2 regions of the Knoellia tibetensis genome follow, and region 1 is predicted to be linked to the other one. Evidence: predicted binding sites of a transcription regulator. Region 1 holds the regulator's gene; the other holds the start of a gene.

The links. Region 1 encodes HrcA, which represses chaperone genes, less so after heat shock. Its sites were predicted from a motif close to TTNGCACTCGNNNNNNNCGAGTGCNAA; they were not measured.
Region 2: groL (chaperonin GroEL) is a predicted target of HrcA. The motif match lies at 2,971-2,997, and genes of this name have one in related genera.

Annotation. Positions count from the first base shown of each region.
Region 1 covers NZ_JBMBWF010000001.1:122,335-137,778, forward strand. The annotation lists gene ACOJV7_RS00610 (SigE family RNA polymerase sigma factor) at 1-366, shown strand, start outside; gene ACOJV7_RS00615 (Gmad2 immunoglobulin-like domain-containing protein) at 363-1,448, shown strand; gene ACOJV7_RS00620 (16S rRNA (uracil(1498)-N(3))-methyltransferase) at 1,463-2,206, opposite strand; gene dnaJ (molecular chaperone DnaJ) at 2,340-3,473, opposite strand; gene hrcA (heat-inducible transcriptional repressor HrcA) at 3,551-4,582, opposite strand; gene ACOJV7_RS00635 (DUF3097 domain-containing protein) at 4,653-5,525, shown strand; gene ACOJV7_RS00640 (DUF4870 domain-containing protein) at 5,767-6,396, shown strand; gene ACOJV7_RS00645 (SDR family oxidoreductase) at 6,487-7,254, opposite strand; gene ACOJV7_RS00650 (hypothetical protein) at 7,279-7,737, opposite strand; gene ACOJV7_RS00655 (hypothetical protein) at 7,775-8,293, opposite strand; gene hemW (radical SAM family heme chaperone HemW) at 8,339-9,565, opposite strand; gene ACOJV7_RS00665 (ornithine cyclodeaminase family protein) at 10,032-10,970, shown strand; gene ACOJV7_RS00670 (tyrosine-protein phosphatase) at 10,989-11,789, shown strand; gene ACOJV7_RS00675 (NUDIX hydrolase) at 11,786-12,346, shown strand; gene ACOJV7_RS00680 (nitroreductase family deazaflavin-dependent oxidoreductase) at 12,367-12,807, opposite strand; gene ACOJV7_RS00685 (hotdog fold domain-containing protein) at 12,844-13,311, opposite strand; gene lepA (translation elongation factor 4) at 13,461-15,326, opposite strand.
Region 2 covers NZ_JBMBWF010000001.1:2,281,610-2,297,135, reverse strand. The annotation lists gene ACOJV7_RS10820 (ABC transporter permease) at 1-264, opposite strand, end outside; gene ACOJV7_RS10815 (ABC transporter ATP-binding protein) at 268-1,050, opposite strand; gene groL (chaperonin GroEL) at 1,214-2,842, opposite strand; gene ACOJV7_RS10805 (hypothetical protein) at 3,250-3,714, opposite strand; gene ACOJV7_RS10800 (DUF3263 domain-containing protein) at 3,718-4,032, opposite strand; gene ACOJV7_RS10795 (HAD family hydrolase) at 4,122-4,799, opposite strand; gene ACOJV7_RS10790 (arsenate reductase ArsC) at 4,847-5,266, opposite strand; gene ACOJV7_RS10785 (aquaporin) at 5,263-5,934, opposite strand; gene ACOJV7_RS10780 (ArsI/CadI family heavy metal resistance metalloenzyme) at 5,931-6,413, opposite strand; gene ACOJV7_RS10775 (ArsR/SmtB family transcription factor) at 6,530-6,883, shown strand; gene ACOJV7_RS10770 (SRPBCC family protein) at 6,976-7,470, opposite strand; gene ACOJV7_RS10765 (ArsR/SmtB family transcription factor) at 7,476-7,862, opposite strand; gene ACOJV7_RS10760 (uracil-DNA glycosylase) at 8,000-8,677, shown strand; gene ACOJV7_RS10755 (SGNH/GDSL hydrolase family protein) at 8,677-9,498, shown strand; gene ACOJV7_RS10750 (acyl-CoA dehydrogenase family protein) at 9,541-10,707, shown strand; gene ACOJV7_RS10745 (hypothetical protein) at 10,905-13,019, shown strand; gene ACOJV7_RS10740 (MFS transporter) at 13,027-14,370, opposite strand; tRNA gene ACOJV7_RS10735 (tRNA-Thr) at 14,524-14,596, shown strand; gene ACOJV7_RS10730 (hypothetical protein) at 14,786-15,268, shown strand; gene ACOJV7_RS10725 (hypothetical protein) at 15,298-15,489, opposite strand.

The DNA.
Region 1 (15,444 bases):
TGGAACGAGGTCGAGGAAGGCCGCGGGCCGGCATACCTGAGGCAGTGCGTCGTCAACGGTGCACGGTCCGCCCTGCGGCACCACAAGGTCGAGCAGCGCTACCTCGACTCGCTGCGGGAGCGGCGCAGCCAGCCGACCCTGGTGAGCGCCGAGGACGCGGCGATCTCGGCGGCCGGGACCGCGGAGGTCTTCCGGCGGCTGCAGCGCCTGCCCGCGCGACAACGAGAGGTGCTCGTGCTTCGCTACTACCTCGACCTCAGCGAGGCCCAGATCGCCGACGCGCTCGGCATCGCGCCGGGGTCGGTCAAGGCCCACGCCCACCGCGGCCTCGCCGCCCTGCGCACCGAGATGGAGGCACGGCCATGACGACGCACCAGGACGAGTCGCAGACCGAGCGCGAGCTGCGGGCGGCGCTCGACCAGAGGGCACGCGAGATCCGTCCGTCGTCGCGCCTCGACGCCATCCTCGACGAGGCGTCGGGTCCCGGGCACGGCACCGTCCGCAGGAGCTGGTGGGCGGTCGCCGCGGTCGCGGCCACGGCGGCCCTCGTCGGCGGCATCGTGTGGGCCGCCCGCCCGGACGACGACGGGACGCTGCCCGCCACGCCGGCGCCGACGACCTCGGTGCCATCGCCCTCGGCCAGCCCTTCGCCCACCCCGTCGTCATCGTCCTCGGCGTCGCCGTCGGCCTCGCCCTCGGCAACCGGCACCCCGACCGGCACGGGGACGGCGACGCTCGGGATCTACGTCGTGGGCAGCAACGGGGGTGAGCAGGCCCGGCATGGGCTCGTCCGGGAGTTCTCGACGCTGCCCATGCCCGAGAACGCCACCGAGTCGGACCGGGCCACGCTCGCGGTCGTGGAGTCGATCCGGAGCACGGATGAGCAGTCGGACCCCTGGAGCGGAGTGGCCCTCGACAGGCTGGTCGTCGAGCGTGGGCGGATCACGATCGAGCTCACCGGCCCCGGAGGGACCGCACCCGACGCGCGGCGGGCCGAGCTGGCTGTCTCGGCGCTGGTGTGGACGGCGCAGGCGGCCGTTGGTCGCGGCGACCTGCCGGTGACCGTGCGCACGCCGGGTGGGCAGCGCCTCTTCGGACACCTCGACCCTGCACGCGTCTGGACGCGTGCCAGCACGCCACCGGAGTTCCTCTGCGATCTCTGGGTCGACAGCCCGGCCCCGGGCGCGTCGGTGCGAGCCACGCAGCCGGTCGTCGTCCGCGGACAGGCCGTCGCGTTCGAGGCGGCCCTCGAGTGGGACCTCCGGCGCGGGGCGACGGTCGTCAAGGACGGGTTCACCACGGCGTCGATCGGCGCGCCATCACGGGGCACGTTCTCGGTGGACCTGGGCCGGCTCGACGCCGGCACCTACACGTTCCGCGCGTTCACGACGTCGGCCGAGGACGGGTCAGTCTTCGCCGAGCGGTCGGTGACCTTCACGGTCCGCTGACCGACGTGCGGGTGTTAGCGCCAACGCGCAGCGGCACTGAGGACGGCCAGGGCCGCAGGGCCGGCGCTCGACGAGCGCAGCACCGTGTCGCCGAGCCGGACGACGTGGGCACCGGCCGACCTGAAGGCCTCGAGCTCGTCCGGCGAGATCCCGCCCTCCGGGCCGACGACGAGGAGGACGTCGCCCTCCCCGGGCAGCTCGAGCGAGGCGAGCGGCACGTCGGCGTCCTCGTGCAGGACGTATGCCGTGGCGCCCGTCGCGATGCGGTTGGCCAGACCGGCCGTGGTGACGACCGGGGCGAGGTGCGGGCGGCGGGGCCGGCGGGACTGCTTGGTGGCGGCGACGAGGACGGCGTCCCACTTGCGCCACGCCTTCTCGCCGCGGTCGCCACGCCACTGGACGATGCTTCGACCGGCCTGCCACGGGACGACCTCGTCGACGCCGAGCTCGGTCGCGGCCTCGATGGCCTGGTCGTCGCGGTCGCCCTTGGCGAGGGCCTGGACGAGGACGAACCTCGGGGAGGGCTCGGGCGCGGCTGCGACCTCGTCGACCCGCAGCGCGAGCTCGGCCCGGTCGACCGACTCGACGGTGCCCGTGACGACGCGGCCGGCGCCGTCGGCGATGCGGAGCTGCTCGCCGGTCTGCGTCCGGCGAACGGTGGCGGCGTGGCGACCCTCGGCACCGTCGAGCACGACGACGTCGCCGGGTCCGGTGGCGTCGAGCGACCCGGCCGGCACGAGATAGAGCGCGAGGCTCATCGCCCGCTCCCCCTCACGCCGCCTCGCCCACGCGCCACCCCAGCCCCGGCACACCCCGACTTCTTGCGCAGGAGCGACACGGAACGGTTCGAAACGACCCGCAGAGTGTCGCTCCTGCGCAAGAAGTCGGGCATCAGCGGGCCTTGAAGGCGTCGCGCAGCTTGCCGAAGATCGAGCCGTCGGTCGGGTCCGCGATGCGACCGGTGGGCTTCTCCTCGCCGCGCAGGGCGGCGAGGCGTCGGAGCAGGTCCTCCTGCTCCGAGGTGAGCTTGGACGGGGTGGCGACCATGGCGTGGACGATGATGTCGCCGCGACCGGACCCGCGCAGGTGGGTGACGCCGAGACCCCGGAGGCGGATCTGCTCGCCCGACTGGATACCGGGACGCACGTCCAGCTCCTGCTCGCCGTCGAAGGTGTCGAAGGGCACCGTCGCGCCGAGCGCGGCCGCGGTCATCGGCAGCTCGAGCGTGGCGTGCAGGTCGTCGCCCTGGCGCTGGAAGCGCTCGTCGCGGCGGACCGCGACCTCCACGTAGAGGTCACCGGCTGGACCCGCACCGGGACCGACCTCGCCCTCGCCGGCCAGCTGGATGCGCGTGCCGGTGTCGACACCGGCAGGCACGCGGATCGTCAGCGTCCGGCGGGTGCGGACCCGGCCGTCGCCGGAGCACTCGTAGCAGGGCGCCTCGATGACCTGGCCCGTCGCCTGGCAGTTGACGCAGGGGCGCGAGGTCATCACCTGGCCGAGGAAGCTGCGCTGCACGCTCTGGACCTGGCCCTGCCCCTGGCAGACGTCGCAGGTGCGGGTGCCGGTGCCGGGCTGGGTGCCCTCCCCGTGGCAGGTGGAGCAGCCGACGGCGGTGTCGATCGTCAGGTCCTTCTCGGCGCCGAACACGGCGTCGACGAGGTCGAGGTCGAGGCGCACGAGGGCGTCCTGGCCGCGGCTCTGGCGCGAACGCGGACCGCGGCCCTGGGCCGCACCGGCCCCGGCACCGAAGAACGCGTCCATGACGTCGCTGAACGAGAAGCCCTGGCCGAAGCCCGCGGCACCGGCGCCCGAGTAGGGGTCGGCGCCCATGTCGTAGCTGCGCTTCTTCTCCGCGTCGGAGAGCACGTCGTAGGCCTGGGAGACCTTCTTGAACTGCTCCTCGGCCTCGGGGCCGGGGTTGACGTCGGGGTGGAGCTTGCGGGCCGCGCGACGGTAGGCCTTCTTGATGTCGTCGGCAGTCGCGTCACGGGCCACGCCGAGGTCGGCGTAGTAGTCGTTCACTTCGGTGGACGTCCTTCGCTGGGGGCTGTTCGGTTCAGGGGAAGCGGCACAAGGTGCAAGGTCCGGGAGTCACCCGGTCATTCCGCGAGGATGCGGCTGACGTAGGTCGCGACGGCGCGTACGGCCGCCATCGTCGTCGGGTAGTCCATGCGGGTCGGGCCCACGACGCCGAGACCGGCGACGAGGTCGGAGCCCGCGCCATAACCCGAGGTGACGAGCGAGGTCGTCTGCAGGCCGGCATACGGGTTCTCCGCACCGATGCGGACGGCGACGGCCGAGCCCTGCTCGGTCACGGTGCCGAGGAGCTTGAGGAGGACGACGTGCTCCTCAAGGGCCTCGAGGACGGGGCCGATCGAGCTCGGGAAGTCCTCGCCCGCGCGCACGAGGTTGGAGGTGCCGGCCATGACGACCCGCTCCTCGCGCTGCTCGACGAGGACCTCGGTCAGCTCGGCGGCGATGGCGGCGAGGAGGCCGCGCGCGGCGGGGTCGACCTGCGTCGGCAGCTCGCCGAGACCGCCCGCGGCGTCGGCGAGCGTCTTGCCCACGGTGGCGCCGTTGACGTCGGAGCGCAACGAGGCGAGCATCCGCTCGGTCTCGGGGTCCGCCAGGTCCATGCCGGTCTCGAGGACGCGCTGCTCGACCCGGCCCGTCGTCGTGATGAGGACGACGAGCAGGCGCGAGGCGCCGAGCGGGACGAGCTCGATGTGGCGGACCGAGGACCGGGTGAGCGAGGGGTACTGGACGACGGCGACCTGGCGGGTCAGCGACGCGAGCAGCCGGACGGTGCGGTCGACCACGTCGTCGAGGTCGACGGCCCCGTCGAGCAGGGTGCTGATGGCCTTGCGCTCCGGGCCGCTCAGCGGCTTGACCGTGCTGAGCCGGTCGACGAAGAGCCGGTAGCCGGCGTCCGTGGGGATGCGGCCCGCGCTCGTGTGGGGGGCTGCGATGAGGCCCTCCTCCTCGAGGACGGCCATGTCGTTGCGCACGGTCGCGGCGGAGACGCCGAGCGAGTGGCGCTCGAGCAGGGCCTTGGAACCCACTGGCTCGGACGTCTCGACGTAGTCCTGGACGATCGCCCGCAGCACCGCGAGCCGACGGTCCTCACTCACGCGCGACACCTCCTCCCGTTGCTGGCACTCATGCTTGGTGAGTGCCAATTCTACGTCTACCCTCGCGCAGGTGACTGATCGCTACGGCTCGGACGTGCTCGCGGGTGACTGGAAGGCACCGCGTGGGGGCCGCTCCACCCCGCTCGCCGCGGAGAACGGGATCGTCGTCGAGGACGTCGAGACCGGATGGGTCGGCGCCGTCGTCCGCGTCGAGAAGGCCGGCGGCATCCACGTCGTCCACCTCGAGGACCGTCGCGGCCGCACCAAGGCGTTCCCGCTCGGGCCGGGCTTCCACGTCGACGGCCGGCCGGTGACGCTGACGAAGCCCGAGGCCGCGAACAGCGCGCGGCTCGCCGAGGCTCGCCAGGCCGCGTCGCGCACCGCGAGCGGCTCGCGCACGGTCCAGGGCGTCAAGGCCAAGGTCGCGAGCGCCTCGCGGATCTTCGTCGAGGGCACCCACGACGCCGAGCTCGTCGAGAAGGTCTGGGGCCACGACCTGCGTGTCGAGGGCGTCGTTGTCGAGCCGCTCGACGGCGTCGACGATCTCGAGGCCGCGATCCGCGACTTCTCCCCCGGCCCCGGCCGGCGCATGGGCGTCCTCGTCGACCACCTCGTGCCCGGCACCAAGGAGACACGCGTCGTGGAGGCGGCCTCGCGGCTCCAGCCGTTCGCGCCGCACGTCCTCATCGTCGGCCACCCCTACGTCGACGTGTGGCAGTCGGTCCGGCCGGAGCGCCTCGGCATGGCGCAGTGGCCCGTCATCCCCCGCGGCACGTCGTGGAAGCACGGCATCTGCGCCCACCTCGGCTGGCCGCACGACACCCAGGCCGACATCGCCCGCGCGTGGAAGCAGATCCTCGGCACCGTGCGCTCCTACGCCGACCTCGAGCCCTCGCTCCTCGGCCGGGTCGAGGAGCTCATCGACTTCGTCACCGCGCCCTGACGGTCGCCCGACCTCGTGCGTCTGCGGATTCGGCGGTGTTCGCCGCCGTTTCCGCAGACGCGACCAGCGCGGTATGCCGGCTGCGCGCCGTGAGTGGGAACCGCGCGTGGGCCCCGGGCGCGCCTCCCACGGCAGGGTCGCCCCTGACCGCACCCTGAACGCACCCCGAAGTGGGGATCAACGAGCGCTGCGATGGGTTTGACTGGGTGACAGCACCCCGTCCCCTGAAGGAGGACACACCATGAGCACCACTCCGGACCCCGAGTTCCACGGACAGCACCGTCCGGACCCGACCGCCGACCCGTCGGGTGAGCGGCCCGCCTCGCAGGCGCAGGCTCCGCAGGGGCAGGTCCCGCCGCCCCCGCCCTCGTCGCAGGGATCGGCCCCGCCCCCGCCGCCCGGTCACGGCCACTCCCAGCCCACGCCGCAACCGGCCTACCCACAGGGCGGGTACCCGCAGGGCGGCTACCCGCAGACGGGACAGACGCACCCCGGCCAGGCCACGGCATACGGTCAGCAGGTCCTCGACCCGGCGCAGCAGCGGCAGTGGGGCATGTTCGCCCACCTCGTGCCGCTCATCGCCATGGTGCTGAGCGCCGGCCTGCTCGGCTTCGTCGGATCGCTGGTCATCTACGTGCTCTACAAGGACCGAGGCGACTTCGTCCGCCAGCACGCGGCGAACTCGCTCAACATCCAGATCCTCACCGGGATCGTCCTGCTCGTCTCACTGCCGCTCATGCTGGTGCTGGTCGGCTTCCTCACCTACTTCGCCGCGCTCGCCGTGGCGTTCGTGCTCCACATCATCGGGGCACTGCGCGCCAACGAGGGTCAGCTCTGGACGCCGCCGATGACGCCGTCCTTCGTCAAGTGAGCCGCTGACTCCGACGTGACCGTCGGTCGACGTAGCACGACACGCCGTCCGGGAGCCTCCCGGGCGGCGTGCCCTGCTCTCTCGACCGGCTCAGACGCCGCCCTTGAGGAGCAGGCCGCCGTCGACGACGACGAGCTGTCCGGTCATCCACGCCGCATCGTCCGAGAGCAGGAACGCCACGACCCCGGCGATGTCCTCGGGCACACCGAGCCGGCCGAGCGGGTAGCCCGCTGCGACCTTCTCCTCGCGTCCCTCGTAGAGCGCCGTCGCGAAATGCGTCTTGACCACGGCCGGCGCGACGGCGTTGACGCGCACCGACGGCCCGAGCTCGACCGCGAGCTCCTCGGTGAGGTGGGTGAGCATCGCCTTGCTCGCGCCGTAGAAACCGATCCCGGGTGCCGCGCGCACGCCCGCGACCGACGAGACGTTGACGATGGCGCCGCCGCGCTCCTCGAGGCCCGCTTTCACGGCCTTCTGCACCCACGACAGCGCCGCGATGCAGTTGACCTCGACGATCTTGCGGGCCGCGTCGAGGTCGAGGTCGACGAGCCGTCCGTATGCCGGGTTGATCCCGGTGTTGTTGACGAGCAGGTCGAGCGGTCCGAACCTCTCGGACACCGCGGCGAGCACCTCGTCCTGGTGGTCGGGGTCGTCGGCGCGACCGGCCACGGCCATGGCGACATCGGGTCCGCCGAGGGACTCGACCGCCGCGTCGAGCGCGTCCTGCTTGCGCGCGGTGACGCAGACCCGGGCGCCCTCGGCGACGAGGCGCTCGGCGATTGCGAGGCCGATGCCCCGGCTCGCTCCGGTGACGATCGCGGTGCGGCCCTCGAGCCGGCGGCTGTGCGTGGCAGTCATGCGCGCCACCCTACGAGCGACGGTTCAGCACGGACGCAGTGACAGCACCTGCGCCCAGATCATCATCGAGGCGAGGGTGCCACTGACCATCGTCACGGCCGCGGTCACCCGGCGGGCCGCGGTGAGCGCCAGGCGCCAGCCACCGACCATCCGCAACCCCCGTCGTGCCAACCACCTGCGTCGCAGGACCAGCACCACGACGGGAGAGACGAGCAGCCACCAACCGAGCACCGTGCCGATCCCCCGCAGCAGCCCGTCCCAGCCACCGTGGAAGGCGTACTCGCCGTAGAGGAAGTATCCGGTGTTGAGCAGGTAGAGCGCGGCGAGGGGGAGGCCGGTCCGCCAGCTCCAGTCCGACACGTTCGGGCGCGCCATGAGGACCACGAACATGATCGCCGCGACACCGCAACAGGCTCCAGCCGTGAGCATCGTCCCGAACACCCACTCGGGCGTCGTCGTCCCCAAGCACCCCCCGTCCTCCATGCCGCGCACTCTCGCACGGCACGAGGCGGTCAGGAGGTCATTCGGGACAGCCGACTTCAACCATCGTGCCGATCGACAGGCCGAAGGAGGCCACGCACACGAGCACGCTGAAGGAGAGCGCCACTGCCGTCGACCATCGGGCCCTGCCGACCCGTGACCGCTCGGCGGGGGTGAGCGGACGGGCATCCGCCATGGCAGCGAAGCGCAGCTCGCCGAGTGTCACGGCGGGCTGCAGGGCCTTCGCAACCGCCGGTACAACGACGACGACTGCCGCCGCCATCGCGGCGCCGGCCCCGACGAACGGCCAGTCCCCTCGCCGAGCGGCTGACAGCAGCAGCCACGCCCACACGACCAGACCCAACGCCGCGGCGCCATGGTCACGGAGGACGCCCTTCCACCCCGGCTTCGACGGCTCCTCCGCGACGGGCCTCGACGACGGCAGGACGCCCGACCACAGGCCGATCGTCACACCGACGAGGAGGAGGGACAGGACGCCGCTGCCGAGGGCAAGTGGGAACCACCACCACTGACCCGCGCCCTCGTCGCACGCCCCCATGCCGGGAAGTGTGCCAGCCGGCGACCCCGCCGCGAGCCGGTTCGGTCAGGAGGCGAGGCCGAGGAGGCGGCGGACGACGGTGTCGGCGAGGAGCCGCCCGCGCAGGGTGAGGACGACCCGACGGTCGCGGACCGCGGCCGCGCCGTCGACGAGCCCGTCGGCGACGAGACCCGCCACCGCACGCCGCCCGACCTCGTCGAGGTCGTCGACGACGAGCCCGTCGCGAACGCGCACCCCGAGCAGCACGCGCTCGTCGCGCACCTGCTCGTCGGTGAGCCTCTCGCGCCCGGCCGCCGGCGAGCCACCGGACGCGAGCCGACCGGCATACGCCCTGGGGTGCTTGACGTTCCACCAGCGCACGCCGCCCACGTGGCTGTGCGCGCCGGGACCCACGCCCCACCAGTCACCGCCGGTCCAGTAGCCGTCGTTGTGGCGGCAGCGTCCGGCCGGCGTGCGGGTCCAGTTGCTCACCTCGTACCACCCGAACCCGGCCGCGGACAGCACCTCGTCGGCGAGCTCGTACTTCGTCGCCTCGTCGTCGTCGTCCGGCCGAGCGACCTCGCCCCGGCGGACCTGGGCCGCCAGCTTGGTGCCCTCCTCGACGACGAGCGCGTAGGCGGACACGTGGTCGGGCTCGAGCGCGACGGCGGCGTCGAGCGAGCGGCGCCAGTCGTCGAGCGACTCCCCCGGTGTGCCGTAGATGAGGTCGACGCTGGTGACGAGACCGGCATCCTTGGCGGCGCTCACGGCCCGCCCGACCCCGGCCGGCTCGTGCGTCCGGTCGAGCGTGGCGAGGACGTGCGGCACCGCCGACTGCATGCCGAGCGAGACCCGGGTGAACCCGCCGTCGGCGAGCTCGCGCAGCGACTCGGGCGTCACCGAGTCGGGGTTGGCCTCGGTCGTCACCTCGACGTCGCCGGCCAGCCCGAACCGCTCGCGTATGCCGTCCACGACCCTCACGAGGTCGGCCGCCGGCAGCATCGTGGGCGTGCCGCCACCGACGAAGACCGTGTCGACGCGAGGCACGCCACCGCCGAGCACGGTGCCGGCAAGGTCGAGCTCGGCCAGCGCGGTGTCGGCGAAGGTCGAGGTGCTCGCGCCGGCACCCAGCTCGGTGAGCGTGTAGGTGTTGAAGTCGCAGTAGCCGCAGCGCACCCGGCAGAACGGCACGTGCAGGTAGATTCCGAACGGCCGGCTCCCCAGGCCCGCGAGCGCCCCAGCGGGCAGCTCGCCCGAAGCGGGTGCGGGATCTCCATCGGGCAGCTGGGGCACCGACGAATCCTCCCACTCTCGCCCGCATGGGCTCGCCGCGAGGTGGCCGGGCGGCGTGTCCACTGCGACACGCCGTCGCCCGAGAAGTTTGTCGAAGAACTTCACCCAAAGGCCTTGCGCACCCCTGGAGGCGCGACTACAAATACCTCTACGCACTCACCTCGGTGAGAGCGTCGAAGCAGGAACTTCGGTTCGTGTTTCGTCGAGGGCCTCGGAAACTCATACTTTCCGAGGCCCTCACCTATGTGGCGGATCGTGCTGTGCCACAGGGCAATTCACGCCGGCAACATCTCGGCACCTTCCTTCCCGAACGGCTTGCGACCCCGACCCGGAGCGACGAGGAATGTCCTACGCACCCACCTCGGTGGGAGCGTCGGGACACGCACTTCGGTTCGTGCTTCGTCGAGGGCCTCGGAAACTCGTACGTTCCGATGCCTCACCTTTGTGCCCCGATAGGTTGGCGCGCGTGCGCATCCTCACCGACGCCGACGTCCGCGCCAGCCTGCCGCCGCTCGTCGAGGTGGTCGACCTCGTCGCGGACGCCCTCACGGCCCTCGCGGAGGGTCGCGCCGACGTCCCGCCCAAGCCCACGGTTCGCACCTCCCCCGGCATGTTCGCCAATGCGATGCCCGCCGCCTACCCCGAGCGCGGCCTCCTCGGCTGCAAGTGGATCAGCCTCGTCCCCGACAACCCGGTCCGCGGCCTGCCGACCGCGACCGGCGTCATGGTCGTCAACGACGGCACGACCGGTATGCCGTCCGCCCTCCTCCCGGCGGCCGAGCTCACCGCCGTGCGCACGGCCGCCGTCACCGGCGCCTGCGTCCGGGCGCTCGCCCCGCGGGACGCGCGCATCGCCTTCCTCGGAGCCGGGGTCCAGGCGGCGTCGCACCTGCGGGTCCTCGAGGCACTCGGTCACGAGGAGGTCCACGTCTGGGCCCGCCGACGCGAGGCGGTCGACGCGCTGGCGACCGAGACCCGAGAGGCCGCACCCGGCATACGGGTCGTGGCGTCCGCGTCGCGGGAGGCCGCCGTGCGCGACGCCGACGTGGTCATCACCGGCCTGTCGATCGGCCTCACCGACATGGCGATCGCGGTCACGTGGCCGCGCGAGGACGCGCTGCTGCTGCCGATCGACTACGCCAGCTCGGTCGACGGGCGGCTCGCCGACACCGCCGTCCTCGCGTCTGACGACCCGGCACAGTTCGCAGCGATGCGGGAGGTGCGCGGCAAGCTCGATGGCTACCCGACGGCGACCGCCTGGACCGGCCATCTGCTCCGGTCGGGCCGACCCGAGGGCCGGCTCGTCGTGTCGAACCTCGGCACCGGCATCACCGACCTCGTCGTCGCCGACGCCGTGGTGCGGCGCGCCGAGGCAGCCGGAGCCGGCAGCGTCGTCGATCTCTGATCGACCTACGATGGCCGCGTGAGCGAGAACCGGATCCCCGACGTGTCCGCCACCGAGCGCTGGATCGAGCTCGAGGGGGTCGTCAACATGCGCGACTCGGGCGGACTGCCCACGCGGGACGGCGGCACGGTGCAGCCGCTGCGTCTGCTCCGGTCCGACAACCTCCAGGACCTCAGCGAGGCCGACGTGCGGCACGTCGTCGACGTCCTCGGGGTGAGCGACATCGTCGACCTGCGCAGCGACACCGAGGTGAGCACCGAAGGTCCGGGCCCTCTCTGGCACGTCGAGTCGCTCACCCACCACCACCACTCGCTCTTCGCCGACGGCCACCCCGTCACCGCCGAGCAGGCCCTCGCCGTGCCCGAGCACTCGACCCGTCCGGTGCGGGACGCGACCTTCTGGTCCGAGCACTACCTCGGCTACCTCACGACACGGCCGGACTCGGTGTCGGCGGCCCTCGACGTCGTCTCACGCAGCACCGGCGCGACGGTCGTGCACTGCGCGGCGGGCAAGGACCGGACGGGCACGGTCGTCGCTCTCGCCCTCGCCGCCGCCGGTGTGCCGCACGAGGTCATCGTCGAGGACTACGCGCTGACGGGTGAGCGGATCGAGCGGATCATCGCGCGCCTCCTCCCCCGCGACCTCTACGGCACCGCCCTGCGCGAGCAGAGCGTCGACGACCAGCGCCCCCGCCCCGAGACGATGCAGACGATCCTCGACACGCTGCAGGAGGAGTTCGGCGGCGCGACCGGGTGGCTGCGGGAGCAGGGCTGGGGCGACGACGACATCGAGCGCCTGCGCCGCCGGCTGACGACGTGACCCGTCTGCCGGTCCTCGCCGCCCCCGACCCGGACGCGCGACCGCGCAACCGGCGGCGGGCGATGCGGGTGCTCCTCGTCGACGAGGCCGACCGCATCCTGCTCTTCCGCGACAGCGACCCCGGCATCACGCCCGTGCCCGTCTTCTGGATCACGCCCGGCGGGGGCGTCGACCCGGGTGAGAGCGACCTGCAGGCCGCCGTCCGCGAGGTCGCCGAGGAGACAGGTCTGGCGATCACCGAGGACGACCTCGTCGGGCCGCTCGCCGAACGCGTCGTCGTCCACGGCTACAGCGACATCGTCACGACGCAGGACGAGCAGTTCTGGTTCGTCCGGTGCTCGTCGTTCGAGGTGTCGACCGCCGGGCACACCGCGGTCGAGCTCGCCACGATGACGGCCCACCACTGGTGGACCCGGGCCGAGCTCGAGGCGACGACCGAGGAGATCTGGCCACGCGACCTGCTGACGATCCGCGACCTCGTGCCGGAGAAGGGCTCACCCCAGGGCGACCCACTCGACCTCGGCGACGTCGACGAGTCGACGGTCGCGCCGGACTAGAGCCGCACACGCGGGCGGCCTCAGTCCTCGACCGGCTCCAGCACGAAGACGGGAATGAGGCGGTCGGTGTTGCGCTGGTACTCCGCGTAGTTCGGGAAGGCGGCGACGCAGCGCTCCCACCACTGCTCGCGCTCCTCGCCGTCGAGCTCACGAGCGCGCGCGACCCACGTGCGGGTCCCGTCCTGAAGCTCGAGGACCGGGTTCTTGCGCAGGTTGGCATACCACTTCGGGTGGTCCGGCGCGCCGCCCTTGCTCGCCACCGCGGCATAGACGCCGTCGTGCTCCACCCGCATGAGCGGGACCTTGCGCACCGAGCCGGTCACGCCGTTCATCGTGAGCAGCACGACCGGCCGGCCCTGGATGTCGACGGATCCGGTGGTGCCGGTCTCCTCGATTGTCTCGACCTGCTTGCGGACCCAGGCGCTGGGGCTCGGGAGGTACGTTCCGGTGATCGTGGTCATGTGCGGGACAACATCACGACGGGCGCGCCCATTTCGTCAGGCCGACTTCTTCTTGTCGCTCACGTAGATCGTGATGACGCCCTCCACGACGACCGTGCCGTCGTCGCGGATCGCCCGCACCCGCACGGGCACGTCGCCCGGCTCGACCCAGTCGGCCGGGTCCGTGTCGGCGGTGCACAGCAGGTCGGTCGTCGACTTCGCGGTGTAGGCGACCTCCATGCCCTTGGGGATCCAGCGCCGTCCGGGCGGGGTCGTCGCCTCGGCGAGCAGACCCATCGCCGCCTCGAGCCCGTTGCACACGGCGATGGCGTGCACGGTGCCGATGTGGTTCTGCACGGCCCGGCGCTTGCGGATCGTCAGCTCGGCATGGTTCTCGCGGACCTCACGGACCTGTGGTCGCACGGTCCAGAAGTAGGGCGCCTTCTGGGCGAAGAGGAACGAGAACGCCTTGCGCCCGAGGGGCAGCGAGGTGAGCTGGCGGTACAGGGCGAAGGTCTCCGGCATACGGCGATGTTACTTCCCGGTATGCCGGCCGCCCGCCACCCGTGGCGCCCCTCACCCCCAGCCCGGGGAGTCGAGAGGGGAGGACACCCCGTCGAGGCTGGACGGCATACGGCGCGTTCTCTCCTCTCGACCCACGACGGCCGAGGCGGCTACTTCTTCTTGGGCTCGGCGGCGTCGGAGGAGAGCGCGGCGATGAACGCCTCCGGCGGGACCTCGACGGTGCCGATGTTCTTCATCCGCTTCTTGCCGGCCTTCTGCTTCTCGAGCAGCTTGCGCTTGCGGCTGATGTCACCGCCGTAGCACTTGGCGAGGACGTCCTTGCGGATGGCGCGGATGTTCTCGCGGGCGATGACCCGCGCGCCGATGGCGGCCTGGATCGGCACCTCGAACTGCTGCCTCGGGATGAGCTCTTTGAGCTTGCCGGCCATCATGTTGCCGTAGGCGTAGGCCTTGTCCTTGTGGACGATCGAGCTGAAGGCGTCGACGTTCTCGCCCTGGAGCAGGATGTCGACCTTGACGAGGTCGGCGGCCTGGTCGCCGGACTCCTGGTAGTCGAGCGAGGCGTAGCCGCGGGTGCGCGACTTGAGCTGGTCGAAGAAGTCGAAGACGATCTCGGCGAGGGGCAGCGTGTAGCGCATCTCGACGCGCTCCTCGGAGAGGTAGTCCATGCCGAGCAGCTGGCCGCGCTTGCCCTGGCAGAGCTCCATGATCGCGCCGATGAACTCGCTCGGCGCGAGGATCGTCGCCTTGACGACCGGCTCGCGGACCTCCGCGACCTTGCCGTAGGGGAACTCGCTCGGGTTGGTCACCTCGATGAGGGTGCCGTCGTCCATCGTCACGTCGTAGACGACGTTGGGCTGGGTCGAGATGAGGTCGAGGTCGAACTCGCGCTCGAGCCGCTCGCGCACGATCTCGAGGTGGAGCAGGCCGAGGAAGCCGCACCGGAAGCCGAAGCCGAGCGCCGCCGACGTCTCGGGCTCGTAGACGAGCGCGGCGTCGTTGAGCTTGAGCTTGTCGAGCGCGTCGCGTAGCACCGGGTAGTCGGAGCCGTCGATCGGGTAGAGCCCCGAGAAGACCATCGGCTTGGGGTCGCGGTAGCCACCGAGGTCGGTCTCGGCCGGCTTGCGCTCGTTGGTGACGGTGTCACCGACGCGCGACTGGCGGACGTCCTTGACGCCCGTGATGAGGTAGCCGACCTCCCCGACGCCGAGGCCCTTGCCCGGCATCGGCTCGGGGCTGATGACGCCGATCTCGAGGAGCTCGTGCGAGGCCCGCGTCGACATCATGATGATCTTCTCGCGCGGGTTCAGGTTGCCGTCGACCACGCGGACGTAGGTGACGACGCCGCGGTAGGTGTCGTAGACCGAGTCGAAGATCATCGCGCGCGCCGGGGCGGCCGGGTCGCCGACCGGGGCCGGGATCTGCCGGACGATCTCGTCGAGCAGCGGCTCGACGCCGACACCGGTCTTGCCGGAGACGCGGAAGCAGTCCTCGGGCTCGCATCCGATGAGGCCCGCGAGCTCCTCGGCGTACTTCTCGGGCTGTGCGGCGGGCAGGTCGATCTTGTTGAGCACCGGGATGATGGTGAGCTCGTTCTCCATCGCCAGGTAGAGGTTGGCGAGGGTCTGCGCCTCGATCCCCTGCGCGGCGTCGACGAGGAGGACTGCGCCCTCGCAGGCGGCGAGCGAGCGCGAGACCTCGTAGGTGAAGTCGACGTGGCCCGGGGTGTCGATCATGTTGAGGATGTGGCTCACCGGCGCGCCCGTCTCGCCCGCGACCTCCCACGGCATGCGCACGGCCTGGCTCTTGATCGTGATGCCGCGCTCGCGCTCGATGTCCATGCGGTCGAGGTACTGCGCGCGCATGGCGCGCTCGTCGACGACACCGGTGATCTGGAGCATGCGGTCGGCGAGGGTCGACTTGCCGTGGTCGATGTGGGCGATGATGCAGAAGTTGCGGATCGCCTCCGGCGGCGTGGCGTGCGGCTGCAGCACGGTGCGGGCGCGGGGAGACACAGTCGTTGACGTCCTCGGGAAGTGCGGATCGGGCTTCCGGACAGTCTCCCATGGCGGCGCCGCCCCACCGAACCGGCGCCACCTCTCCCCCGCCCACCTCACGAGCCGAACCCCGTGT
Region 2 (15,526 bases), 2.2 Mb from region 1:
ACCGGGCGTGGAGGCGAGCTCCTTGACGAGCGAGCCCGGCAGCGTCTGCGAGGAGGGCTGCTGCTCGAGGTCGACCTCGCCCGAGACCGGTCGGACGACGACGTCGCCGACCGTGCTGTTCATGATCGAGTCGAAGCTGCGACCGAGGGTGTCGGTGAAGACGAAGGAGCCGGCGACGAACGCGACGCCCAGGATGATGGCGAAGGCGCTCATGAACAGCCGCAGCTTGCGGGCCATGAGGCTCTTCCAGCTGGCGCGGAGCATCGGTCAGCCCTGCACCTTCGCGTCGAGGCTCTTCATCGTCTCGAGAATCCGCTCGGGGGTGGGCTCGCGCAGCTCGGTGACGATGCGTCCGTCGGCGAGGAAGACGACGCGGTCGGTCCAGCTCGCGGCACCCGGGTCGTGCGTCACCATGACGATCGTCTGGCCGAAGTCGTCCACCGAGCGACGCAGGAAGCCGAGCACCTCGGCGCCCGAGGTCGAGTCGAGGTTGCCCGTCGGCTCGTCGGCGAAGATGATCTCGGGCCGGCTCACGAGGGCGCGAGCGCAGGCGACGCGCTGTTGCTGGCCGCCGGAGAGCTCGCCGGGGCGGTGGCCCAGGCGGTCGGCGAGGCCGACGGTCGAGATGACGAGGTCGTACCACTCGCGGTCCGGCTTGCGCCCGGCGATCGAGAGCGGCAGGAGGATGTTCTCCTCGGCGTTGAGCGTCGGGATGAGGTTGAAGGACTGGAAGACGAACCCGATGTGGTCCCGGCGGACGCGGGTGAGGTCCTTCTCCTTGAGCGAGGTGAGCTCGATGTCGCCGAGGCGCACCGAGCCGCGGGTCACCGAGTCGAGCCCGGCCGCGCAGTGCATGAGGGTGGACTTGCCCGAGCCGGACGGGCCCATGATCGCGGTGAACTCCCCGGCGGCGATGTCGAGGCTGACGCCCTTGAGCGCAGTGACGGCGGTGTCGCCGGAGCCGTAGGTCTTGACGAGGTCGGTGACACGGGCGGCCACCTTCGGGGGCGCCGTGGTGTCACGGCGGTCGGGGGCGAGGTCAGTGGTCATGCCGTCAACGGTAGGAGGGCGGACCGCATACGGGCAGGGGGTTCCTCCCCGAGGGAACCCTGAGGAGACCCTGAACGCCCCCGCCCACGCCGAAGGGCGGTCTCCCCGTGGGGAGACCGCCCTCCAGTGGGGTGAACGACCGAGGCCGTTCAGCGGGATGGGATCAGAAGCCCATGCCGCCCATGTCGTCGCCGCCACCCGGCATGGCCGGAGCGGCCTTCTCGGGCTTGTCGGCGATGACGGCCTCGGTGGTGAGGAAGAGCGCGGCGATCGACGCGGCGTTCTGGAGCGCCGAGCGCGTCACCTTGGCCGGGTCGATGATGCCGGCCTTGATGAGGTCGACGTACTCACCGGTCGCGGCGTTGAGGCCGTGACCCGAGTCGAGGTTGGCGACCTTCTCCGCGACGACGCCGCCCTCGAGACCACCGTTGATGGCGATCTGCTTGAGCGGGGCCTCGATCGCGACGCGCACGATGTTGGCGCCCGTGGCCTCGTCACCCTCGAGCTGGAGCTTGTCGAACGCGGCCTTGCCCGCCTGGAGCAGGGCGACGCCACCACCGGCGACGATGCCCTCCTCGACGGCGGCCTTGGCGTTGCGCACGGCGTCCTCGATGCGGTGCTTGCGCTCCTTGAGCTCGACCTCGGTGGCCGCGCCCGCCTTGATGACGGCGACGCCGCCGGCGAGCTTGGCGAGGCGCTCCTGGAGCTTCTCGCGGTCGTAGTCGGAGTCCGACTTCTCGATCTCGGCGCGGATCTGGTTGACGCGACCCTGGATCTGGTCGGCGTCGCCCGAGCCCTCGACGATGGTCGTCTCGTCCTTGGTGACGACGACCTTGCGGGCCTTGCCGAGCAGGTCGAGCTCCGCGGTGTCGAGCTTGAGGCCGACCTCCTCGGAGATGACCTGGCCACCGGTGAGGATGGCGATGTCGGCGAGCATGGCCTTGCGACGGTCACCGAAGCCCGGGGCCTTGACGGCGACGGACTTGAAGGTGCCGCGGATCTTGTTGACGACGAGCGTGGACAGGGCCTCGCCCTCGACGTCCTCGGCGATGATGAGGAGCGGCTTGCCGGACTGCATGACCTTCTCGAGGAGGGGCAGCAGGTCCTTGATCGAGCCGATCTTGGAGTTGACGACGAGCACGTAGGGATCGTCGAGGACGGTCTCCATGCGCTCGGCGTCGGTGACGAAGTAGTGGCTGATGTAGCCCTTGTCGAAGCGCATGCCCTCGGTGAGCTCGAGCTCGAGGCCGAAGGTGTTGCTCTCCTCGACGGTAATGACGCCCTCCTTGCCGACCTTGTCCATGGCCTCGGCGATCATCTCGCCGATCTGGGGGTCAGCAGCGGAGATCGAGGCCGTGGCAGCGATCTGCTCCTTGGTCTCGACGTCCTTGGCGTTGGCGAGCAGCTCGTCGGAGACGGCCGCGACGGCCTTCTCGATGCCGCGCTTGAGCGCCATCGGGTTGGCACCGGCGGCAACGTTGCGCAGGCCCTCCTTGACGAGCGCCTGGGCGAGGACGGTCGCCGTCGTCGTGCCGTCACCGGCGACGTCGTCGGTCTTCTTGGCGACCTCCTTGACCAGCTCGGCGCCGATCTTCTCGTAGGGGTCGTCGAGCTCGATCTCCTTGGCGATGGACACACCGTCGTTGGTGATCGTGGGGGCTCCCCACTTCTTCTCCAGCACGACGTTGCGGCCCTTGGGCCCCAGGGTGACCTTGACGGCGTCGGCGAGGGTGTTCATGCCTCGCTCGAGACCGCGGCGAGCCTCTTCATCGAAAGCGATGATCTTGGCCATTCGGGTGGTTCCTCCCACGCGAATCGAAGGTGTCGGCCAGGTGGTGCCCGCGACGGACGAGCCGAACCCGCGTGCCTCATGTCATGCGCGCGTGCCGACCCTCACCGGTCTGGCCTTGGGATACAACTTTGTCACTCTCATGGTGAGAGTGCTAACGCCATTATTGGCACTCTCGGGTGGAGAGTGCAAACGATCCGGGTATGCCGTCCGCCCGCCTCGCGCGGGTCGGCCGCCCTGCCCGGGCCGTCACCGGCGCACAGCCTGACCACCGGCGCATCCCTGGCAGCGCCGGTCGCCACGCTCTGCGCCGCTCGACGACGGGCCGAGCGAGGCACAGGTGCGCGAGCGAGCCACGCACAGGCAACGCGCTCGCCAAGCTGTGGCTCGTTCGCGGCCAGGGGACTGCGTCAGAGGGCGGGAGCGTGGCCCTCGAAGGTCGCGCGCATCGCCCCGTCGGCCTCCGACGACACCGGGTCGTCGAGGTCGGCGACGAAGACGGCGACGAGCGAGCGCGCCGGGTTCGACGCGGCCTCGGCCAGCGCCTGCCGCCACGCGGCGAGGTTGGGGTGGTCGAGCGACGCGCACGCCTCCGCCGGCTCGAGCGACTCGACGGCCGCGCCGAGCTGGGCGGTCGTGAGGTCGATCGTCGCGGTGGACCCGTCGTGGCCGAGCACGGTGGCGAGGACGACCGCAGGCAGCCCGTGACGACCGCCGGGGACGTTGACGTGGGCGAACTCCCACTCGACCGAGCTCGACGCGGAACTCAGCCCGACGGCATACGCGACGGGAGGGCGCCAGCCCTCGATGCGGGAGGCGAGGTGGTCACGGATCGCCGCGAGGCCCTCGGGCGTGCTCCAGTCGAGCTCGGCCACGGCTCAGCCCTGCGGCTGCAGCCCGAGGCGACGGGCCGAGCGGGCGCGCTGGCGGGTGGCGCGCTGGCGGCGCAGGCGCTTGACGAGCATCGGGTCGTGCTCGAGTGCGACCGGGCTGTCGATGAGCGCGTTGAGCACCTGGTAGTAGCGGGTCGGGCTCATGTCGAAGAGCTCCTTGATCGCCGACTCCTTGGACCCGGCGTACTTCCACCACTGGCGCTCGAAGTCGATGATCCGGCGGTCGCGCTCGCTCAGGCCCGAGGCATCGGGCGTGGGGGACTGCTCTTCGTGCACGGCGTTCACGGTTCGACCCTTCATGGAGCGGCGGCTGCGACACCCACCCTAACGGTCGAATGACACGGCTGTCATTAGGGTCGGCGTGTCCGCTGGACAGGCGTGACGCCCGCCTACTCAGGTGCCCCAGCAGTCACATCCGTCCCGTCGAGCAGGTATGCCGTGAGCTCGTCGACCGTGTCGAAGACCGCCTCCGGGAGGGTCGCCTCCAGCGCCGCCCGCTCCCCCGCACCCCAGGTCACGGCGAGGCCCGGCATCCCCGCGGCCCGGGCGGCGAGGATGTCGACGGTGGCGTCACCGACGTAGACCGCCGTGGAGGGGTCGATCCCGAGCCGGCGTGAGGCCTCGAGCAGCGGCTCGGGGTCCGGCTTGTGACGGGTCGTGTCCTCGAGGGCGCCGGCGACGTCGATGAGGTGGTCGATGCCGACACCGGCGAGCGCGAGGCGTGCGGTGTCGCGCCGCTTGCTCGTCACGACGTGGAGGGAGGCGCCCGCGGAGGTGAGGGACTCGAGCATCTCCGGCACGCCGGCATACCTCTCGATGAGGCGCGCGGTGTTGGCGATGTTCCACTCGCGGTAGGTCCGGTCGAGGTCGTGACCGCGCTCGGGGTCCTCCTCGAGCAGGGCGGCGAGGAGCGGACGGCCGATCCAGGCGCGGGCGCGGACCTCGTCGATCTCCTCGCCCCTCACCTCGCGGAAGGCGTGCTGGTATGACGCAACGATGAGCGGGATCGTGTTGGCGAGGGTGCCGTCGAGGTCGAAGAAGATGGTCTGCCAGCGGGGTGCGGTCACCGGGCCATCCTTCCCCGCCCACTCACCGGCCCGTCAGGGGCGTCCGGTCACCGGCCGGAGACCGGCACGACGCCGAGGGTGCCGAGCAGCTCGACCACCCGGCCGCGGATCTCGTCGCGGATCGGCCGGACGGACTCGACGCCCTTGCCGGCGGGGTCCTCGAGGACCCAGTCCTCGTAGCGCTTGCCGGGGAAGATCGGGCAGGCGTCGCCGCACCCCATCGTGATGACGACGTCGGAGGCCTGCACCGCCTCAGCGGTGAGGACCTTGGGCGAAGCGGCGGTGAGGTCGATGCCCACTTCGGCCATCGCCTCGACGGCGGCGGGGTTGACGGTGTCGGCCGGCGCGCTGCCGGCCGAGCGGACCTCGACCTGCCCGCCGCCGAGAGCCTCGAGCCAGCCGGCGGCCATCTGCGAGCGCCCGGCGTTGTGCACGCAGACGAAGAGCACGGAGGGGCGGTCGTTCACGGGTTCTCCAGGGTGTCGGGGACGAGCAGTCGTATGCCGGCCAGGCCCACCGCGGCGCCCGCCACCTGGGCGAGGATGAAGGGCAGCACGGAACCTGGCGCGATTCCCGTGAAGGTGTCGCTGAACATCCTCGCGATGGTCACGGCGGGGTTGGCGAAGGACGTCGAGGACGTGAACCAGTAGGCCGACAGGATCCAGGCGGCGACGAGCCACGGCGCCCGGTCGCCCCGACCGCCGCGACTCACGTGCCCGACGACGAGCACGAGGCCGGCCGTGGCGACGACCTCACCGAGCCACCGGCCCCCTCCCGGACGGGCGGTCGTCGACAGGTCCAGCGGCGCGAGGTCGAACATGAGGTTCGCGAGCACGACACCGAGGACTCCCCCTGCGACCTGTGCCACGGCATACCCGGGGAGGTGGGGCCACGGGAGGTCGCGGCGAACGGCTTGGGCGAGCGAGACGGCGGGGTTGAGATGGGCGCCACTCACCGGCGCGACGAGGGCAATGAGGACCGCGAGCGCCGCCACCGAGGCGAGGGCGTTGGCGAGGAGCTGGACGCCGACGTCGTCGGTGAGGCGCTGCGCCATGATGCCGGAGCCGACGACGGCGGCGAGGAGACCTGCGGTGCCGACGACCTCGGCGGCGAGCGCCCGAGGGAGTGCCGTCACGTGCAGCACGCGGCGCCGGAGGGCTGGCGACCGGAGACGTCGAGGACCTCGAGGCTCGCGGTGGCGGGGCGCGCGCCGGTGGGGTTCTCGTCCTTGACCGTGTAGACCTCCCACGGCGCCCCGGCCGGGTCGTGGACCCAGACCTTGTCCTGAAGGGCGTAGCAGCAGGTCGTGTCGTTCTCGTCGAAGGCCGCGAGCCCGGCCTCCGCGAAGCGCTCGCGCGCGGCGGCCACCCCTTCGACTGACGGGACCTCGACGCCGAGGTGGTTGAGCGCACCGGCGGTGCCGCTCCCCCGGACGTCGTCGCTCGTCTCGATGAGGACGAGCTTGAGCGGCGGCTCGGTGACGGCGAAGTTGGCGTAGCCCGGGCGGCGCTTGGCCGGCTCGACGCCGAACATCGCCGAGTAGAACGCGATCGAGGCCTCGAGGTCGGTGACGTTGAGGGCGAGCTGGACGCGGGAGCTGGGCGTGGTGGTCATCGGCGGGCCCCTTCAGATAGATTGATGAACGTCGATATGAGTAGCAAACCGTATATATTGATGTTCGTCAATATCTTGGATGGCACACTGTGTCCCAGCCGAGAGGAGGGGCCGGCATGACCACCACGACGCCCGCGAGTGCGGCGACCACGAGCGCGGCGGCCGCGTGCTGCGGCATCACGACGCCCGGCGGGCTGTCGCGAGAGCAGGCGGAGGCCAACGCCGCCCTCCTCAAGGCCGTCGCCGACCCGGTGCGTCTACGGCTACTCAGCATGATCCGCGACAGCGACGGTGGCGAGGCCTGCGTCTGCGACCTCACCCCCGCGGTCGGACTCGCCCAGCCGACGGTGAGCCACCACCTCAAGGTCCTCACCGAGGCCGGCCTCATCGAGCGCGAGAAGCGCGGCACCTGGGCGTGGTTCCGGGTCGTGCCGAGCCGGCTCGAGGACGTGCGCTCGATCTTCGCCTGACGCCCGATCGAGTGTCGGGGATCCGGGGCCGTCCATGCTCGGACGGGCCCGGATCCCCGACACCAGGTTCCGGGCGGTCGCCCGGGGGCAGGTCAGGCCGCGTCCGCGCGCAGGGCCTCGTCGAGCTGGCCGACGGCCTGGGTCAGGCCCTCCTCCATGCCCATGTCGAGCACCTTCTGGAGGTCGTCGGCCGACCCGTAGACCGTCGTCGACGAGACCCGCGTCCCGCCGTCGTGCTCGGTGAACTCCACGACGGTGTCGCCGGCCGGCATTCCCTCGGCGGGGTTGCCCTCGGCGTCGGCGAAGCCGTCGACGTAGGCGAGCCGACTCGTGGGCTCGACGGACGTCACATCCCAGTAGCCGCCGAACTTCTCACCCTCGGGCGACGTCATGTAGTAGGTCACCCGACCGCCGTCGCGCAGGTCGTGCGAGGTGACGGTGAGGGGGTATCCGGGCGGGCCGAACCAGCGCTCGAGCTGACGGGGGTCGGTCCAGAAGTCCCAGATGCGGTCGACGGGGGCGGCGAAGTCGCACGTGACGGCGATCGAGCGCTCGTCGCTGTTGGTCGTGATGTCGGTGACGGGCATGGGTCCTACTCCTTCTCGTGGTGGGCGTGCTGACGGTCCTGCGGGTCGGTCGTGGCGTCGTTGAGACCGGCGAGGAGGTCGTCGATCCGCCCGATGCGGCCGCGCCACACGGCCTCGAGATCGGTCAGCATCGAGGCGACCGATCGCAACGCCGCGACCTCTCCGCTGGCGAGCGCCTCGCGGCCGCTGCGGCGCTTGCTGACGAGTCCGGCCCGCTCGAGCACGGCGACGTGCTTCTGCACCGCCGCGAAGCTCATGTCGTAGTCACGGGCCAGTGCCGACACCGAGTGCTCTCCGGCCAGGACGCGACGGAGGATGTCGCGCCGGGTCCGGTCGGCGAGCGCGTGGAAGAGGGCGTCCGCCCGGTCTTCGTGCTCCTCGTTCTCGGCCATACGGACAATCTACAACCAATTGGTTGTAGATTGTCAACCCCCCCTTCCCCACGAGCCTCCCGCGTCCGCGGATGGGGTTGCTGGAACGACCGGATGCGCAGACGCAAGGAGGTGGGGGCGTGGATACGGTGGGGAACGTGACCAGCCGCCCCCTCGCCGAGATCGTCCACCCCTCGTGGGCGCATGCCCTGGCCCCGGTGGAGGGGACGCTCACCGATCTCGGGGAGTTCCTCCGCGCGGAGGTCGCGGCCGGTCGCGGCTACCTCCCCGGCGGGGCGCACGTCCTGCGCGCGTTCGAGCAGCCGCTCGACGAGGTGCGTGTGCTCGTCGTCGGACAGGACCCCTACCCCACGCCGGGCCACCCGATCGGGCTCAGCTTCGCGGTCGCTCCCGACGTCCGGCCCATCCCGCGCAGCCTCGTCAACATCTACACCGAGCTCCAGAGCGACCTCGGCGTCCCGGCACCGACGAGCGGCGACCTCACACCGTGGGCCGAGCGCGGGGTGCTCCTGCTCAACCGGGTCCTCACCGTCCGGCCGGGCACCCCCGCGAGCCACCGCGGCAAGGGCTGGGAGCAGGTCACCGACTGCGCCATCGACGCCCTCGTCGCCCGCGGCGGGCCGCTCGTCGCGATCCTCTGGGGCAGGGACGCGCGCTCGCTGCGGAGCCGGCTGGACGGCATACCGTGTGTGGAGAGCCCACATCCCTCTCCCCTGTCGGCGCACAGCGGCTTCTTCGGGTCGCGCCCGTTCAGCAGGGTCAACCACCTCCTTGAGCAGCAGGGAGCCACACCGCTCGACTGGAGACTGCCGTGATCCCCGCCCCGTCCACCCCCACCCGCGTCTGGAGCACCTACGTCGCCATCGGCGACTCGTTCACCGAGGGGATGTCGGACCCCGACCCCGAGAAGGACGACTCCTGGATCGGCTGGGCCGACCGCCTCGCGGAGTCGCTGCACGACCTCGCCGAGCTCGAGCACCTGCCCTTCCGCTACGCCAACCTCGCCGTCCGCGGCCGGCTGCTCGACGACGTCGTCGGCGGTCAGCTCGACAGCGCGCTCCAGATGGCTCCCGATCTCGTCTCGATGGTCGGCGGCGGCAACGACCTCCTGCGACCCGGGGTCGACACCAACGACCTCATGGAGCGCCTCGAGTCCGCCGTGGTCCGCCTGCGGCAGAACGGTTCCGACGTCCTCCTCGCCACTCCCGTCGACCCCCAGGAGGCCGGGCTGCTCAAGCCGCTCCGCGGTCGCCACGCGGTCCACGCGGCCAACATCTTCACGATCGCCCAGCGCCACGGCTGCTACGTCCTCAACCTCTGGGGCATGCCGGCGCTGCGCGACTGGCGCCTGTGGGCCGGCGACCGCATCCACCTCACGACCGAGGGGCACCGCCGGGTCGCCCTCGCCGCCCTTGCCGCCCTCGGTCACGCCACCGACGAGGAGGACTGGCGCACACCGCTGCCCGCGGGCGACGCGACGACGCGGCGCCAGGAGCTGCGCGCCCACGCCGCCTGGGCCCGCGAGCACCTCGCGCCATGGGTGCAGCGCCGCATGAAGGGCCAGTCGAGCGGGGACCACCTCGACCCCAAGCGCCCCGAGCTGTCGCCGATGCGTCCCTTCGTCGACGGTCCCTGAGGCCGGTCCGGTCCCGCTCGGGCTGGCGTTACAGTCGCGGGTATGCCGGTGACCCGCCTCATGCCCACCTCCGACGGTGACGACCTCATCGCCCTCACCCGCGAGATCTGCGACAAGGAGCTGCGCCCGCGCGTCGACGACGCCGAGCGCGCCGCAGCCGAGGGCGAGTCCTTCCCGACCGAGGTCTTCCGGACGCTGGGCCGGGCCGGGCTGCTGTCGCTGCCGCACCCGGAGGAGCACGGCGGCGCCGGACAGCCCTACGAGGTCTACCTCCAGGTCGTCGAGGAGATCGCGTCCGCGTGGATGAGCGTCGCCGTCGGCGTCTCGGTGCACTCGCTCACGGCCTACCCGGTGACGACGTTCGGGACGGCCGAGCAGCAGGCTGCCCTGCTGCCGGGCATGCTCTCCGGCGAGCAGCTCGGCGCCTACTGCCTCTCCGAGCCGCTCGCCGGCTCGGACGTGGGGTCGATGACGACGAAGGCGACGCGGTCCGACGGCGGTGACGGGACGGCATACGCGATCAAGGGGCGCAAGGCGTGGATCAGCCACGCCGGCCACGCCGACTACTACACGACGTTCGCGCGCACCTCCGACGACGGCGGGCGCGGCATCTCGTGCTTCATCGTCCCCGCCGGGTCCGACGCCATGACGTTCGGCGCCCCCGAGAAGAAGATGGGCCTGCACTGCGACACCGTGCGCGAGGTGATCTTCGACGGCGTTCCCGTCGAGGAGGCCAACCGCATCGGTGACGAGGGTCAGGGCATGGCCATCGCGCTGTCGGCACTCGACGCCGGCCGGCTCGGGATCGCCTCTGCCGCAACCGGGCTGGCGCAGTCGGCGCTCGACGTGGCCGCGGCCTACGCCAAGGAGCGTGAGCAGTTCGGCCGCCCGATCGCGTCGAACCAGGGCCTCGCGTTCCTCATCGCCGACATGGAGGCCGCGGTCTCGGGGGCGCGCTCCGCCTACCTGTATGCCGCGCGGCTCAAGGACGCTGGCCGGCCCTTCTCGAAGGAGGCCGCGGTGGCCAAGCTCCTCGCCACCGACGCCGCGATGAAGGTGACGACCGACGCGATCCAGGTCCTCGGTGGCGCGGGCTACACCGCGGACTTCCCCGTCGAGCGGATGTTCCGCGAGGCCAAGGTGACCCAGATCTTCGAGGGGACCAACCAGATCCAGCGGCTCGTCATCAGCCGCCACGTGCTGCGCTGACCCCCGACAACGTCAGACCGGGCCGTCTCATACACGGCCCGGTCACCTCTTTATAGGTGGGCGACCGGGTCCGGCCGGTGACCGACACGCGTCCGGGCGATGACGGCAAAACCACGTTTCTCCTTCCCGTGGGCCACGCCCTGCCATAGGCTCCGGACGGCTCGACGAGCGGGCCACATCGCAGGGGGGAAACACCCATGTCAGTGCGCCTCACGCGGGGGCTCGCCACGTTGCTCGCCACCGTCGTCACCGCCGCAGGCCTGAGCAGCGCGGCCACCGCCGCGGTCTCGCCCGCCGCCGACGTGACGTCGTGGTCGATCGAGGGCCCGGCCGGCTCCTTCGCGACCGGCCGGATCTGGGTGACGACGTCGCCCTACTCCTATCCGGTCGATCAGGGAATCGCCGTCGACGGCGACGGCACGGGCGGCTACTCCGGACGGGTCTTCGTCCTGCCACCGGTGGGCACGACGTTCACGGCGGGGACGACCTATCCCACGGCGGACGACGTCAGCGCCACCCATGCGCGTGTCCACATCAACTACCCCGTCTACTGCACGTCCACCACCACCGGCTCGGTGACGGTGCACGAGGCCGTGTACGACGCCGACAAGCACCTCGAGCGGTTCGCCGCGAGCTACCGTCAGTCGTGCGGCGGCGGCCCCGCCGTCACGGGCGAGGTACGGTCGCACTCGACCGTCGACATGGTCCGCCTGCTCGCTCCGCCCACCGGCCCGGCCTCGCACGTCGTCACCGTCCGATCCGCGAAGGGGGCGACGTTCGGGAAGGCCGTCTTCGAGTCGGATCCGCCCCCGCCATTCGGCTTTGCGATCAGCAAGGACGGGTGCAGCAACACGACCGTGCCGGCCGGCGGCTCGTGCACGCTCACGGTCACGGGATGGCCCGGTGCGCTCGGCAGCGGACGGCAGTCCACAGTGCTCCTGCCCGACGTCGCCGGCGACGACAGTCGTCGGATCCCGGTCGACGTCATCTCCCGCGACACCCCGCTCGGCGCCTTCGCGACCGTGGCGAACGGGCCGAAGCGGATCCTCGACACCCGAGCAGCGAACGGCGTGACGACCCGGACCTCGCTGCGCCCTGCCCAGACCATCGCCGTCCAGGTGACGGGCCGAGGAGGCGTACCCACGACTGCCGCCGTCACGTCGGTCGTCATGAACGTCACCGCGGTCAGCCCCACCGGCGCCGGCTTCCTCAGCGTCTTCCCTGGCCCGGCGAAGCCGAGCACGTCGAGCATCAACTTCACCAAGGGCGTCAACCTCGCCAACCTCGTGACCGTGCCGGTCGGACCGGACGGCAAGGTTCGCTTCGCCAACGGCAACAGCGGCACCGTGCACGTGCTGGCCGACGTCATCGGCTACTACCGCACCGCGGCACAGACGGCCGTCCCCTACGGCTCGTTCCGCCAGACCCAGCTCCAGCGGATCGTCGACACGCGCTCCAGGTTCGGACCGTTGCCCAGTGGCTACTACTTCGACATCGACCTCGACTACAACGGCGACGGCGCGCGGGAGGCGAACTCGCACCTCACCGCAGCCCTCGTCAACATCACGACGACGACGCAGTCCGGCTCGGGCTACCTCACGGCGTGGTCGGGAATCGGGGACATGCCGGCGACCTCGTCGGTCAACTTCGTCAAGGGTCGCAGCCAGGCCAACATGGCCGTCGTCCCACTCCGCCAGGAGTACGACACCGAGACGGGCCTCAGCTACCCGACGTTCCGCATCGACAACCCCTCGGGCGCGGCGACCAACGTCATCGTCGACATCGTCGGGCTCTACGACGACAACACGGTGCTCGAGGACTGGACCGCGCAGCGCTTCCGCCCCCTGGCCGCGCCGGTGCGCGTCGTCGACACGCGGAGCTCACTCGGGATGGCCTCCCTGTCCGCCGGTCAGACCCGGAAGGTCGCGGCTCCCGCGTCGGTCGCGGGCTACCAGACCTACGGCCTCGTCGCGAACCTCACCGCCGTCAAACCGACCGCGACGACGTGGCTGACCGCATGGGACGCCGACGCACGCCCCGGGGTGAGCAACCTCAACACGGTCGGCACCGTGAGCATGGCCAACGCAGCGATGATCCCGCTCAACTGGGGCAACACGTTCCTCGTCAACAACGCGGCCGGCACGACGCATGTCCTCGTCGACGTCGCGGGCAGTTTCGAGGCCTATCCCGCCATGGCGCCCCCACCCGGCTCAGGGTCGCCGCTGTCGCCCTCCCGATCGGGTTCGAGCGGTGTGGCCGGGCACGCCGGGCCGGCAGGCCGGTTCGAGGTGCAGCGACCGAAGGCAGGCTGACCCGCCCTCAGTCCGGGTCGCGCGAGATCCCGGGCAGAAGGGTGTCCCCGGCGCGCAGCGCGTCCATCGCGCCGGGGTGGTCGCCGATGAACTCGAGGCCCTTGTGGCGGTAGCGCCAGATCTGGAACGCCCCGAGCGACCACAGCAGGAACTGCACCGACATCGCGACCTTGAAGTCGTCGAGCTCGTAGGAGCCGGGCCCCTCCGGCACGCGGTGGTCGAGGATGAAGCCGACGAGCGCCATCGTCACGAGCGAGGCGAAGAACCCGCCGATGTTGATGACGCCGGAAGCACGCCCGAGCCGGTCCGACGGGTGGAAGCTGCGGGCGAGGTCGAAGCCGACCATCGAGCCGGGGCCCCCGCACCCGGTGACGCAGACGAGCAGGACGAGGAGCGGCAGCGGTGCCCGCCCCGGCCACAGCAGTACGAGCGCCCATGTGCTCGCGATGGCCGTGACGATGGTGAGGACGATCTGTGACCGGCGGTAGGGCAGCCGCCCGGTGAGGTGGCCCACGACCGGCCCGGCGACCATCGACGCGAGCGTGAGCGTGATGAGCAGGCTGCCGGCGGCCGTGGGGCTGAGTCCCTGGCCCTCGACGAGGAACGGGTAGCCCCAGAGCATCGTGAAGACGGTCGCGCCGAACTGGCCGGTGAAGTGGATCCACATCCCGAGCCGGGTGCCGGGGTTGCCCCACACCTCGCCAAGCGTGCGGGCCAGCGCCCGCACCTTGATCTTCTCGACGGCGACGCCGGTGTAGGGCGAGTCCTTGACGAGGAGGAAGAGCGCCACCGACAGCAGGGCCCCCGCGCCGGCGGCGATGCCGAACGACCGCTCCCAGCCGTAGCGGTCGAGGGCGGCGGCCAGCGGGGTGGCGGCGGCGACCGCGCCGAGCTGGCCCACCATGCCGCTCAGCTGCGTGATGACCGGCGCCTGTTTGACCCGGAACCACAGTGCGACGAGCCGGAGCATGCTCGTGAAGATCATCGCGTCGCCCATCCCGAGCAGCACGCGCGCGGCGAGCCCGACCCCGAAGCTGCCCGCGAACGCGAACCACAGCTGCCCGATCGAGATGAGCGCGAGCCCGACGAGGAGGAGGCGGCGCGAACCGAAGCGGTCCAGGAGGACACCCACGGGGATCTGCATGCCGGCATACACGACGAGCTGGACGACCGTGAAGGTCGCGAGCTGCGACGCGGTGATGTCGAACCGCTGTGCTGCAACGAGACCGGCGACGCCGAGCGAGGTGCGGTGGAAGACGGCGACGGTGTAGACCGACAGGGCGACGACCCAGATGACCCAGGCCCGGCGACGACCGATGTCGTGGATCTGCCGTCGCAGGGGTCGCGTCACCGTTCGATTCTATGAACGCCCCCCGTATGCCGTCCGCGTCGTCCACGTCTCGGCTCGGCGTGCGCTGCGTCCCTCTCGCCCGACGACGCGGGTCCGGTGAGGTACGGCGGGTAGAGTGCGGGACGCCGTCGGGGGCACTGCTCGCCGACGTGCGCTGGCGTGGCGCAATCGGTAGCGCACCTGTCTTGTAAACAGGTGGTTAGGGGTTCAAGTCCCCTCGCCAGCTCTCAGCTCGGTCGACGACGTCAGGGCCAGGCCGGGACGCACCCACGGGCTGGACATGTCCTTGGATCGGGTGCACGCTCTTTTGCATCATCCAACCGTGTCGCTGGCTGCGCTGCTCGAGCGCAGGCCGCCCGGCAGGTGACCTTGCGCAGCAGGCCGGCCGACCCTCTCACGTTGGGACGGTGCCACCATGCGCGTCATCCGATTGCTCCTCGCCGCACTCGCGGCGGTCCTGTTCACCGCGCCCCAAGCTGCGGCGGCCGAATCTCGACCCTTCACGTCGGACTTCACCGTCCAGGCCACGTTCGCTCCCACGCCTGTCCCCGGCGTGTTCGCCGTGACGACCTCCGGTTCGGGGCACGCGTCCCACCTGGGGAAGGTGACGGTCTCCTCTACCGAGACCCTGGACTTCGTCACGTCCCCCGGCAGCGTCGTGCTGCATGACGGTCTGCTGGTCATGACCGCCGCCAACGGTGACCAGCTGTACTGGAGCTACGAGGGGACCGGTTCGCCGCCCGACGAGAGCGGCGAGTCCGCGCTGGCCGGCACCTTCGTGATCACGGGCGGCACGGGCAGGTTCGCGGACGCCACCGGCGGCGGGACCCTCCACGGGACAGGGAACGCCGTCACCGGGATGGCATCCCTGTCGTACCACGGGTCCATCTCCTACTAGGCCAGAGGTTTGGGTCGCCGGCGCGCCTGTCACCCCGTGCCGGGGTCAGGGGTCTGCACGGACTCGAGCCGCGTCTCCTCGGGGTGCTCGGTGCGCTCCTCAGACTCCGCGAGGATCGCCCTGGCCTGCGCTTCGGGGTCGTCGCTGCCGACCACCTGCTCCTCCGGGAGGAGCTCGGCGCGGCTGCCCACGTTGTCGTCGTCCTCGGTGTCACGTCCCATGACCCGACCGTACCCACCGGCACCCGGCTGCAGGACC